Linked DNA regions of Pelagibaculum spongiae. The protein of the gene in region 3 binds, or shares a complex with, the protein of the main gene of each other region. Links are inferred from orthologs where the notes say so. Each region holds a gene or a part of one and is shown on either strand. Other genes may lie near its edges.

Region 1 (2,973 bases), on a different replicon or contig from region 3:
CAGATTTGATATTTGTCGCCCAATGCGGCATTTTAGTTTGCGACCCACGTATTATGGTGGCTCGCTGGTCCCCCCGCAACGATAGGATACGAACTCCGCCAGGCCCGGAAGGGAGCAACGGTAGTATCTGATTCGTGTGCCGGGGTGTGGCTGGCGAGCCGCCGCCTTTTCGGCCCCAGAAAAACTTCTTGCTTAGTATCTTCCTTTGTCGGTCTTTTCTTTATCCTTTCAAGCTGTTTCTACTTAAGTTAATTGCCGTGCTGGTTTAGCATTAGATCCAGACACCATGGAAAAGTGCATCTATGAGCTATCAGGTTCTCGCCAGAAAATGGCGCCCAAGAAATTTCAATGAAATGGTTGGCCAAGAGCATGTGCTGCGTGCATTGGTTAACGCGTTGGAACAACAGCGGTTACACCACGCCTATTTGTTTACCGGTACCCGAGGGGTCGGTAAAACTACCATTGCACGAATTTTCGCTAAAAGTCTCAATTGTGAAAAAGGCGTTACTTCGATGCCGTGCGGCGAATGCCGTAGCTGTGTTGAAGTGGACGAAGGTCGTTTTGTTGACTTGATTGAAGTCGATGCGGCGTCGCGTACTCGCGTTGAAGATACCCGGGAAATTTTGGACAACGTCCAATACGCGCCGACTCGTGGTCGCTACAAAGTCTACTTAATTGACGAAGTTCATATGCTGTCGACTTCTAGTTTTAACGCCCTGTTAAAAACACTGGAAGAACCGCCGCCACATGTGAAATTCCTGCTGGCCACCACCGATCCACAAAAGTTACCGGTAACGGTTCTGTCGCGTTGTCTGCAATTTAATCTGAAGAACATGACGCCAGATCTCATTGCTGGGCATTTAAAGCATGTGATGGGTGAAGAACAGGTTAAGTTCGATGATGCTGCGTTATGGTCACTTGCGCGCGCAGCGGATGGTTCAATGCGTGATGCGCTGAGTCTTACTGATCAAGCGATTGCTTTTGGCGAAGGTGTGTTGCGTGAAGACGAAGTGCGCACCATGCTGGGCTCGGTTGCTCGAGATCGAGTAATCAGTTTGCTAGAGCATTTAAGCGCTGGCGATGCACAAGCATTGCTGGATGCTGCGCAAGAATTAGCCTCCCATGCGGCAGATTTCTCCAATGTACTGGAAGAAATGTTGCAATTACTGCATCGAATTGCGGTATTGCAAGCAGTGCCTGCGATGGCCGAAGGCTTAATGGATGACGAGTTACGCATTAAGCAGTTGGCATCACAAATGCTGGCTGAAGAAGCGCAGCTGTTTTACCAGATTGCCTTAACCGGTCGAAGAGATTTACCTCTGAATCCAGATCCACGTAGCGGTTTTGAAATGTTGCTGCTGCGGATGCTGGCATTCCGCCCAGATGACCAGTCAGCGGCAACAATGCCACCGGCAGGGCAAGCACCGCAAACCATTCAAACAGCTACCCATGCACCGGCTTCACCTCCGGCTACTGGCGGTTTTCAGGCTGCAACGCATCAAGTAGCACCTGTTCAACCTGCAGCGGTTGCTCAGCCGGCACAAATAGCAGGAACAGAAAAAGGTCGCGGTGCTTCTAATCATCTTGCCCAATTGAAAGCGAGCTTGGGTGGCAATGCTCCAGGGGTGATGCCTGCGGGAAAGCCAGCTAGGGAAGTTGTAAATCAGCCAGTACAGACTGGGCCAGTTGTCACTACTGCAAATGCGAGTGCACAACCTGCAACTTCTCTAATACCGCAAGCGCAAGCTAGTCAAGCTGAGCTAGACCCTGCGCCGCAATTGCAAGCGCAAACTAATGATCCTGCTTTGGCGATTATCGCTTCACCTTTTGCATCGCCGCTGTTACCAGCATCGAACCCTGCACTTGATCCGGCTGCTAATTCAGCTCCAACAGTTTCTGCGCCAAGTACTCAGCAGTATGCAGCGCCAACGCCGGTGCAAAATGTTCAAGCTGTACCGCCACAAAAGCCGCAATCATTTACTCAGCCGCCGGTAGCATCACCTGCAAGTCAGATGATTCACGAACCAGCCGGTGAATTTGTTGCAGAGAATGCAGTCGCTGAACCAGTCAGGCAAAGCGACGCTGCACCACAGTCACAGTCAGCACCAGACTCAATGCCAGCCGTGGAAACTGCGGTTCCCGTCGCAATGAAAGCGATGCAACCGGCAAATCAGCAAGCCGCTCCGCCCCAACAAATAGCGCAGCAACCATTGCCGCCAATTTCAGTGGATAGCGAGTGGTGGCAAATTTTGCAGCACGCTGGTGCAAAGGGTATTACTGGTACGATTGGTACTAACTCGTTGTTGGTGGATCGCCAACCCGGTGTTTGGAAACTATTGCTAGAGCCGGATTGTGGTTCTTTATTAACTCAACAAAGAGTTCAAGCGCTAGAGCATGCTTTATCAACCGCGGTTGCCCAGTCGATTCGTTTAGATATTGAAGTGTCTAACCAGTCATTGGCAGCAATGGGTGAAACACCGCAAGCTCGGCTAGTTCGACTTAAACAAGAGAGACAAGCCGCGGCAGAACAAAGCCTGCGAGAAGACCCTGCAGTGCAAAAATTAATTGAAACTTTTGGTGCGTTTTTAATACCCGCCAGTATTGAACCATTTACACCAACGCCTGCTTCTCCACAGCACCATTGATTGGTTTGTTAACTAATTTATTGGTGACTTGATCTGATGGTAAAGTTTGGCAAAATAAATCTTATTGAATCGGCTGTTCAGCATCGCTAGAGTAGCCCGGTTGAAATTTTTATCGACTTGCGCGTGGCAAGCGAATTCAAATTGAGGAAGAGAGTATGAAAGGTGGTATGGGTAACCTGATGAAGCAAGCGCAAAAAATGCAGGCTGATATGCAAAAAGCGCAAGAAGAGCTGGCTAACTTAGAAGTTCAGGGTGAGTCTGGTGCAGGTTTGGTAAAAATCACCATGACCGGCCGCCACGATGTTAAGCGTGTTGAAATCGATCCAAG
Region 2 (2,990 bases), on a different replicon or contig from region 3:
GACCCAACGGTTATTTATGGTTTAGGCGATACTTTCGACGGCAATATCACCCGAAAGCATTTACGACAAAGAACCGATTACAACACTTATGTAATTCGAGGCTTGCCGCCAACACCTATCGCACTGCCGGGTCGCGAAGCGATTGATGCCGTGTTACATCCGGCAGAAGGAAAATCGCTATTCTTTGTCGCAACCGGTAACGGTGGTCACAAGTTTTCCGATAACCTTAAGCAGCATAATCGTGCGGTCCGTAAATATCAGCTCAAGAAATAACAGCTGGTCATTATTTTATTCCAGAGAACTGACGGCATGACGATCAATTGCATGGCTACCAATTCTCACTACAGATAGAAGATCGAATGAGCCACGGAAAATTTATTACATTTGAAGGTATTGAAGGCGTTGGTAAAACAACCAACATCGATTTTGCTAAAGCATGGTTGGAAGATCGCGGCATCACCTGCCATTTAACGCGCGAACCTGGCGGCACGCCTCTGGCTGAAGAAATTCGCCAGCTGCTGCTGGTGCATCGCGATGAAAAAGTCAGCCCGTTATGTGAAATGTTGCTGTTCTTTGCTTCACGTGCACAGCACCTAGCAGAAAGAATTAAGCCTGCTTTGGATCGCGGTGAATGGGTAATTTGTAGTCGATTTACCGATGCCACTATGGCTTATCAATGCTATGGCCGCGGAATGGATCTGCAAATGGTGCAGCAGCTAGCACAAATTACCCATGCTGATTTAATGCCCGACACCACCATTTTGCTTGATGCACCAGCCGAAGTGGGCATGCAGCGTGCATGGGACAGAGGTGAGACCGATCGCATTGAACAGGAAAAAATTGATTTTTTCCAACGGGTTCGCGAAGGATATTTGAAAATGGCCCAGCAAGAACCCAATCGTTATCAAACGGTCAATGCTGACCAGCCATTGCTTGATGTACAAATAGATCTAGCGAAAACATTAGAAAGCTTGATCCAGGAGCACTTAATTTGACGCTGGCGGCACTTCCTCCCTGGTTAATCGAACAATGGCGACAATTACGCAGTGATCGTCAGCACCACGCTATTTTATTGCAAGGCGTTGAAGGACTGGGCAAGCGATTACTGGCGGACCATTTATCTGCCGGAAAATTATGCGCCGCGCCGAGCCCTGATGGCTTTGCTTGTGGCCAGTGCAAAAGTTGCCATTTGATTCAGGCAGGCAGTCATCCCGATTTAGTGATTATTGAGCCAGACGGCAAGCTGATTAAAGTTGATCAAATTCGAAAATTGATTGGTTTTGTCACTTCAACCTCCAGCTATGGCCGCGGCAAAAGCGTACTGATTCAGCCAGCAGAAGCGATGAATATTGCTTCGGCCAACGCATTGCTTAAAACGCTGGAAGAACCTAATGGCGATTGCAGTCTTTTGTTGGTTGCCCAACAACCGATGCGCTTACCAGCAACAGTGCGCAGCCGTTGTTTACAGCTACATATTCATGCGCCGTCAATTGAGCAAGGCTGCCAATGGCTGACTCAAGCACATCAAGTTGACCCGCAGCAGGCCGCTACCGTTTTAGCTTCCTGTCATCAGGCGCCATTTGTTGCATTGGATCGAATCAACAACGGTTTTTTGCAGCAAAGAAATAATTTGTTTGAATTGTGGAACCAGTTACTGTTTCAAAAATTAAATCCGATTACATTAGCTGAGCAAGTGAAGTCGGAATCACCAGATCATCTTTTGTTATTGATCAGCCAGTGGTTGCAAGATTTGATTCGCTTGAGTCAGACCAATAATGCTTCGACAGTCAGATTACAACAGCCAGATTTGCTAAAAAGTTACCAACAATTGCCAATGGTCAGCTCGAAAGCACTGCACATGCTACTTGAGCAAACCTTGCAGTTGTCAGCGGCCTTGGCAAGCGGGCAAAATCCTAATCTGCAAATTGCGCTAGAGAGTCTGTTCACATCACAGACTAAACAATTTCAAACTCGCCCATTCAGCGTATAGACTGTGGGTAATGGAATAATCTAATTGTGAGATGGAAACATGAGTGCCAATTCAGCGCCTAAGCCAGGAACACGTCACGGCATACTCTCGCTAACCATAAAGGACAAGGCCGTTCTATATGCCGCATACATGCCTTTCGTACAAAATGGTGGCTTGTTCATTCCAACGGTAAAACAATACCAATTGGGTGATGAAGTATTTATGCTGCTGAACTTAATGGAAGAAACTGAAAAATTACCGGTCGCCGGTAAAATTGTCTGGATCACCCCTCGCGGTGCCCAAGGCAACCGTGCCGCAGGTATCGGTGTTCAGTTTAGCGCCCAAGATAATGGCTCCGCTCGCAACAAAATTGAAACTTACTTAGCCGGTGCGCTAGAGTCAGATCGCCCGACTCACACCATGTAGCAAGTAACCCGTTTTTTTATGCCATGGTGCTCAATAGGCACCATGGCATTTTTATTTGTGCAGGATATTTTTCATGTTGGTTGACTCTCACGCCCATCTTGATCGATTAAAACTAAATAAATATGACGGCTCGCTGGAAAAGGCGCTTGATGCGGCCAAAGAGCAGGGTGTCGATCATATTTTATGCGTTGGCATCGATCTGAAAACTTTTCCTCAAGTGCTAAAAATCGCTGAAGATTATGACTTTGTCAGCGCCTCGGTCGGCGTTCATCCTTTACAAGATGAAGATGAAACCAATCAGAATGAACTAGCGCCGACAGTCGAAAAACTCGTTGAGCTGGCACAGCATCCTAAAGTGGTTGCGATTGGTGAATCGGGGTTGGATTATTACTACAGCCAAGATCACAAACAACAAATGCAGCAGTGGTTTACCACCCATATTCACGCAGCAGTTCAGTTAGATTTACCATTAATTGTTCATACTCGAGAAGCACGAGAAGATACGATTCGACTATTGAAGGAAGCGGGTAAAGGTAAACTTCGCGGTGTATTGCATTGTTTCACCGAAAGTTGGGAAATGGCCGAGCAAGCGTTA
Region 3 (2,940 bases):
TAGAAACTGGCGCCAGCAAAGGCGCCATTGAAGCTTTAGCGATGGCCGATGCCAACGTGCTAAAACACACAGAAGGTAAAACCATTCGCAAGGTGATTGTGGTACCGGGCAAACTGGTGAGTATTGTTGCTAACTAGCACTTGTTATTAAAAACAAGTCTGGTTTGTAACCTGCAGTCAATGCCGCATAAAATTGGTTTTTCGCCAGTTTATGCGGCATTGCTGTAAATGATTTATCTATCCGAGTCGTTTGCTTGCTATGTGCTTGCTTGCCTTGTGCTTGTTAGCTGCGTTAACACCTGGGAAACCTGTTCCTATGCTGAAATCACTGAAATTAATTTCCTTTCTGCTGTTATCTCTTTCCTTATCGGCTTGTGGTTTTCACTTGCGTGGCAGCCAAGCATTTCAGCCGCTGGAAATGCGAATTGATGGTGAGTACAGTCAGCTTTACCGCTATTTGACTGAAGATTTAAAACCTAGCGCCAGTGCCGCTTTGCAATTGACAATCATCGATGAAAAATGGATTGATCGTAGCTTGAGTTATGACACATCCAATAATGTCACCGAATATGAATTGGTTTATCGGGTGCAATACACCTTGGGTGTCGCAACCCCCGAAGGTCCGTTGCGCAAAAAAACCATGGAACTGATGCGTGTTTATCAGGCCGATACTGCCAACCCTTTGGCTAACCGAGCTGAGCAACGGTTGTTAGTAGATGATATGACTCGCCGTGCTGCCAAAAAGCTATTAGCACGAGCTAAAGCTGCAAAATAAACCTACAAAATACAAGGCGGCTGTCGTGTTTTAATCTCGATATCAATTATCGAATAAATCGTTGAATAGCTTGCATTATTCAGCGTATTTCCATTGTCAGGAAGCGCTAATGCTTTTCTACATTTGCTAGAAACAGGGACAGGTTTTTGAAGATCAAAGCAGAACAGTTGCAATCCAAACTATCACAAGGCTTGCCGCCGGTTATTTTAATTAGTGGCGATGCACCTTTGCTGGTGCAGGAAACGGCCGATAGTGTGCGATCACATTTGTTGGCTCAAGGCTACGAACGCAATCGTCATTCGGTTGAAAGTGGCTTTGTTTGGAACGAACTATTGGAAGATGCCGGTAGCCTGTCATTATTTTCTAGCTACAAATTGTTAGAACTGGCAATGCCTAATGGCAAGCCGGGCACCGAAGGCAGTGGCATTATTAAAGGTTTTTGTCAAAATCCGCCTGCTGATACGGTGCTGTTGATTGTGACTGGCAAGTTAGACGGTTCTGCACAGCGTAGCGCTTGGCATAAGGCGATTGATAAAGCCGGTTGGCTGGTTCAATTGTGGCCGCCAACCGTGCAACAAATGCCTGGTTGGATTCGCCAAAGATTACAAAAGGCCGGTTTTAAACCTGATCAATCCGCCTGCGAAATTTTATCTTCCCGTACCGAAGGCAACTTGTTAGCGGCCAGTCAGGAAGTTGAAAAGTTGGCATTATTATTACCGGCAGGCCCATTATCTGGTGATGCAGTAGCGCAGGCAGTGGCAGATTCTGCTCGCTATGACATTTTCCAATGGGTGGATGCTTGTTTGGCCGGTGATGCCGAACGGGTATGCCGCGTTTTAGAAGGTCTGAAAGCAGAGGGTGATGAGCCGACTTTGCTGGTTTGGGCCTTGGCGCGTGAGCTGCGAACCTTATCGCAAGTGGTTTATGCCAGAGCCGCCGGTCAAAACCCAGACGCCGCTTTAGACAAAGCTAAAACGCCGGGCTTGCCGCCATTTTTATGGGATAAACGTAAGCCGCTGTTGAAAAGTATTTTGCGTCGTCACGGCAATATCGCCAGCTGGCAAAGTTGGTTGGAGGCTTGTGGCGAAGCCGATCGAATTTGTAAAGGTATGGCACCGGGCGATGTCTGGTTAAAGTTATTGAGCATTGGCTTGGCAATGGCTGGCAGGCCGGTTGAGCCGTTATAAGGGCATAGTAAAGCCAGTCAACTGTATTGGTTTTAATCTCAAATTCTGTTGCTTTGATTGATAAGTCGTTCTCTGTAGGTTTGATAAGCCACAGGCGCAATCAGGCATTGTGGTAATTGACGGTTGTGGTAATCGAGGGTTGTGAGTGTCTGATTTCGCTTAAAGCTCATCAAATCTTGTATCTACGCAAATCAAAACGAACAAAACACCATCCGAGCATGAGGCTGTATAACAATGAATGTCACTGAATATATGCAAACCCTAGGTCAGCAGGCACGGCAAGCCTCCAGAGCGATTAGCCGCGCTGCGCCGGGTGATAAAGTGAATGCGTTATTAGCGATGGCGAGTGCGATTGATAGCAGCCGAACTGAGCTAGCTGCTGCCAATCAGCAAGATCTACAAAATGGTCGTGATAAAGGCCTTGAGCCGGCGATGATTGACCGCTTGGCATTAACCCCTGCAGGCATTGATACCATGATCGAAAGCCTGCATCAGGTGGCGGGTTTGGCAGATCCCGTGGGTGAAATCACCGATATGAGCTATCGGCCATCCGGTATTCAAGTCGGTAAAATGCGGGTGCCTTTAGGCGTGGTGGGGATTATTTATGAATCCCGGCCAAACGTCACTATTGAAGCGGCCAGCTTGTGTTTGAAATCGGGTAATGCCTGTATTTTGCGCGGCGGTTCAGAAGCGATTCATTCCAACAAAGCATTGGCCAAATGTATTCAACAAGGCCTGGAACAAGTCGGTCTGCCCAAGCATGCAGTGCAGGTGGTGGAAACCACCGATAGAGCGGCAGTGGGCGAACTGATCACCATGCAAGATTATGTCGATGTGATTATTCCGCGTGGTGGCAAAGGTTTAATCGAGCGAATTAGTCGCGATGCCAAAGTACTGGTGATCAAACACCTAGATGGCATTTGCCATGTCTATATCGATGATCAGGCAGATATCGAAAAAGCCGTTAAGGTTGCATTCA
Region 4 (2,844 bases), on a different replicon or contig from region 3:
CGGTTGGCAGCATCTAACTCTGCCCCTAAATCATCCAGTAAAAAAATACACTGGCGTTCGGTTGTTTGCTCCAGCAATTTTGCTTGAGCAATTTTCATTAAACAGATGATCATTTTCATCTGTCCCCGAGACAACACATCCTTAGCCGGTTTGTTATCTACCAGCAATCGAATATCTGCACGATGTGGCCCGACATGAGATTGCCGGTATCGAATATCCCGCGGCCGACTCTCTAACAAAGCATCTGAAAAATCAGGATGCTGTTTGTTATTCCAGCCAGGGTAATACTCTAGTCGCCATTGTCGCTCGGAAAGATAGCCATCCACTGCCTGATGAAAAAATGTCTGGTAGGTTTCCAGCCATTGCTCTCGAGCCAAGTGAACGGCCTGTGCGTGACGCACTAGCTCATTATCCCAGATATCCAGCTGCTCTGCAGCGGTTCCGGCCTTTAATAATGCATTTCTCTGTTTTAATGCTTTCTGCATCTGCTGCCAATTGATGACAAACTGATGTTCCACGTGGAACACCCCCCAATCGACGAACTTTCTGCGAAAAACTGGCCCACCGTCTAACAGTGAAAAGCTGTCCTGATGAATCAGTTGAATCGCTAATAATTGTGCCAACGGAGAAAAGCTGGAATAGCTTTGGCCGTTAATTCTGACCAGAGTATCGCCATTTTTATCTCGACGAACCCCTAACGAATGATCGTCTCCAGCATCAGAAATACATCGGCCAAATACGGTCATGCTATTTTGCTGATGTTGAATCACGCCAGCTAACCGAGCAGATCGAAATGAACGTCCACTCGCCAGCAAGGCAATCGCTTCCAAAATACTTGTTTTGCCACTGCCATTTGGCCCGGTTAAAAGATTAACCGTTGAAGAGGGGGAAATCGTCAGGGGCTCGAGATTTCGAACCCCTTCAATTTGTAAGCGGCTAAGCTGCATTAGATGCGCATCGGCATAACTACATAGCAGCTTTGGGTCTCGCCAACTTCTTCAACCAAGGTTGAAGAGTTTGGGTCAATCATTGTGAAACGGGCAGTACCGGTTTTAATGGTATTTAAAGCATCCAGCAAATAGCTCACATTGAAGCAAATCTCCATTGCCTCACCATCGTAAGATACTTCCATTTCATCCAGAGCTTCTTCTTGCTCAGGGTTATTGGCCTGAATACATAGAGTGTCTTTTTCTAGCATTAAACGAATGCCACGATATTTTTCGTTAGAAAGAATCGATGCCCGTTGTAATGCATGGCGCAAACTTTCTACATCGGCAGTCATAATCCGCTCACCACCGCGCGGCAATACCCGCTGGTAATCAGGGAAACGACCATCAACCAATTTTGATGAGAAAGTAAATCCAGCAGTCGCTGCTTGCAGGTGATTATTACCAATACGAAGGCTGACAACTTCATCGCTGTCTTGCAACAGACGGATAAATTCCAGCACACCTTTTCTTGGGAAAATCACTTGTCGAGCAGTTTCTACGCCATGCGCCGTTTGCAATGTACACATTGCCAATCGGTGACCGTCAGTAGAAACGGTACGAATTTGGTTTGCTGAAATCTCTAGCAGCATGCCATTTAGGTAGTAGCGAACATCCTGTTGCGCCATGGCAAATGCCGTGCGATCTAACACGTAACGCAAATCACCCTGCCCTACTTGTAATTCCATTGCACCTTGTTCTGGTTCCACTGCTGGGAAATCATCCGCTGCCAAACAAGATAAGGTAAAGCGACTTTTTCCAGAAGAAACAACCACTCTTTCATCTTCCTGGCTAATGGTAATCTCGGCACTGTCAGGCAGTGCACGGCAAATATCCATTAACTTACGCGCAGGAATGGTGGTTTCTCCGCTTTCAGCAGCGCCCTGTTCCAAATCAATTCTGGCTGAGATCTCAACTTCCATATCCGTACCAGTCATCAACAATTGTTGCTGATCGACCACTACTAAAATATTTGCCAGAACCGGCATTGTCTGCCGTTTTTCTACCACGCCCGCCACCATTTGTAGTGGCTTGATTAGCTTTTCACGAGCCAGTGTGAATTTCATGGTATCCGTCTCAACCCTTATTAACTGGAGAGTGTACGCAATAAATTGGAGTAATCTTCGCCAATATCTCGCGTAGTTTCTCTTAATTCCTTAACTTTTCGACAGGCGTGCAGCACTGTAGTGTGATCTCGTCCACCAAAAGCTCTACCTAACTCAGGCAAGCTATGATTGGTTAACTCCTTAGCCAAGGCCATGGCAACCTGACGTGGACGAGCAATCGATCGGGTACGACGCTTTGACAGCAATTCGGTCACCGACATTTTATAGTACTCAGCAACTGTCTTTTGAATATTGTCGATCGACACTAATTTATCTTGCAACGCTAGCAAGTCTTTTAATGCATCTTTTACAAAATCCATCGTGATAGGCTTTCCGGTAAATTGCGCACTGGCAATTACCCGTTTTAATGCCCCTTCTAATTCACGAACATTAGATCGGATTTTTTTAGCAATAAAAAATGCGACTTCATAAGGCAATTGAACCCTTGCCTGCTCAGCTTTACTCATTAAAATAGCGACTCGCGTTTCTAGCTCAGGCGGCTCTAATTGAACCGTTAATCCCCAGCCAAAACGAGATTTTAATCGATCTTCCAAACCATTAATTTCTTTTGGATAACGGTCGCAAGTTAAAATAACCTGTTGCTGCCCTTCCAGAAGGTGATTAAAAGTGTGGAAAAATTCTTCTTGCGAACGTTCTTTACCGGCAAAAAACTGAATATCATCGATCATTAAAACATCGAGTGCGCGATAAAAACGTTTAAATTCTGCAATCGCATTATTTTGCAGCGCACG

What was found.
Region 1: the proteins of holA (region 3) and dnaX are in contact, whole or in part, in a cryo-EM structure (PDB 8GIZ), measured with the Escherichia coli proteins. The link is inferred for Pelagibaculum spongiae from one-to-one orthologs.
Region 2: the proteins of holA (region 3) and holB are in contact, whole or in part, in a cryo-EM structure (PDB 8GIZ), measured with the Escherichia coli proteins. The link is inferred for Pelagibaculum spongiae from one-to-one orthologs.
Region 4: the proteins of holA (region 3) and dnaN are in contact, whole or in part, in a cryo-EM structure (PDB 8GIZ), measured with the Escherichia coli proteins. The link is inferred for Pelagibaculum spongiae from one-to-one orthologs.

The regions. Positions count from the first base shown.
Region 1 is NZ_QDDL01000011.1:106,475-109,447, reverse strand. It holds dnaX (DNA polymerase III subunit gamma/tau), read left to right. Parts: upstream 1-302; coding sequence 303-2,645; downstream 2,646-2,973. Other genes in the region: DC094_RS19115 (YbaB/EbfC family nucleoid-associated protein), read left to right, coding at 2,801-2,973. UniProt on the Escherichia coli protein: Part of the beta sliding clamp loading complex, which hydrolyzes ATP to load the beta clamp onto primed DNA to form the DNA replication pre-initiation complex.
Region 2 is NZ_QDDL01000004.1:302,341-305,330, forward strand. It holds holB (DNA polymerase III subunit delta'), read left to right. Parts: upstream 1-991; coding sequence 992-1,990; downstream 1,991-2,990. Other genes in the region: mltG (endolytic transglycosylase MltG), read left to right, coding at 1-273; tmk (dTMP kinase), read left to right, coding at 360-995; DC094_RS11850 (PilZ domain-containing protein), read left to right, coding at 2,030-2,395; DC094_RS11855 (TatD family hydrolase), read left to right, coding at 2,469-2,990. UniProt on the Escherichia coli protein: Part of the beta sliding clamp loading complex, which hydrolyzes ATP to load the beta clamp onto primed DNA to form the DNA replication pre-initiation complex.
Region 3 is NZ_QDDL01000001.1:824,778-827,717, reverse strand. It holds holA (DNA polymerase III subunit delta), read left to right. Parts: upstream 1-920; coding sequence 921-1,961; downstream 1,962-2,940. Other genes in the region: DC094_RS03545 (glutamate-5-semialdehyde dehydrogenase), read left to right, coding at 2,196-2,940; DC094_RS03555 (LPS-assembly lipoprotein LptE), read left to right, coding at 316-774; leuS (leucine--tRNA ligase), read left to right, coding at 1-137. UniProt on the Escherichia coli protein: Part of the beta sliding clamp loading complex, which hydrolyzes ATP to load the beta clamp onto primed DNA to form the DNA replication pre-initiation complex.
Region 4 is NZ_QDDL01000005.1:123,234-126,077, forward strand. It holds dnaN (DNA polymerase III subunit beta), read right to left. Parts: upstream 2,054-2,844; coding sequence 947-2,053; downstream 1-946. Other genes in the region: recF (DNA replication/repair protein RecF), read right to left, coding at 1-947; dnaA (chromosomal replication initiator protein DnaA), read right to left, coding at 2,074-2,844. UniProt on the Escherichia coli protein: Confers DNA tethering and processivity to DNA polymerases and other proteins. Acts as a clamp, forming a ring around DNA (a reaction catalyzed by the clamp-loading complex) which diffuses in an ATP-independent manner freely and bidirectionally along dsDNA.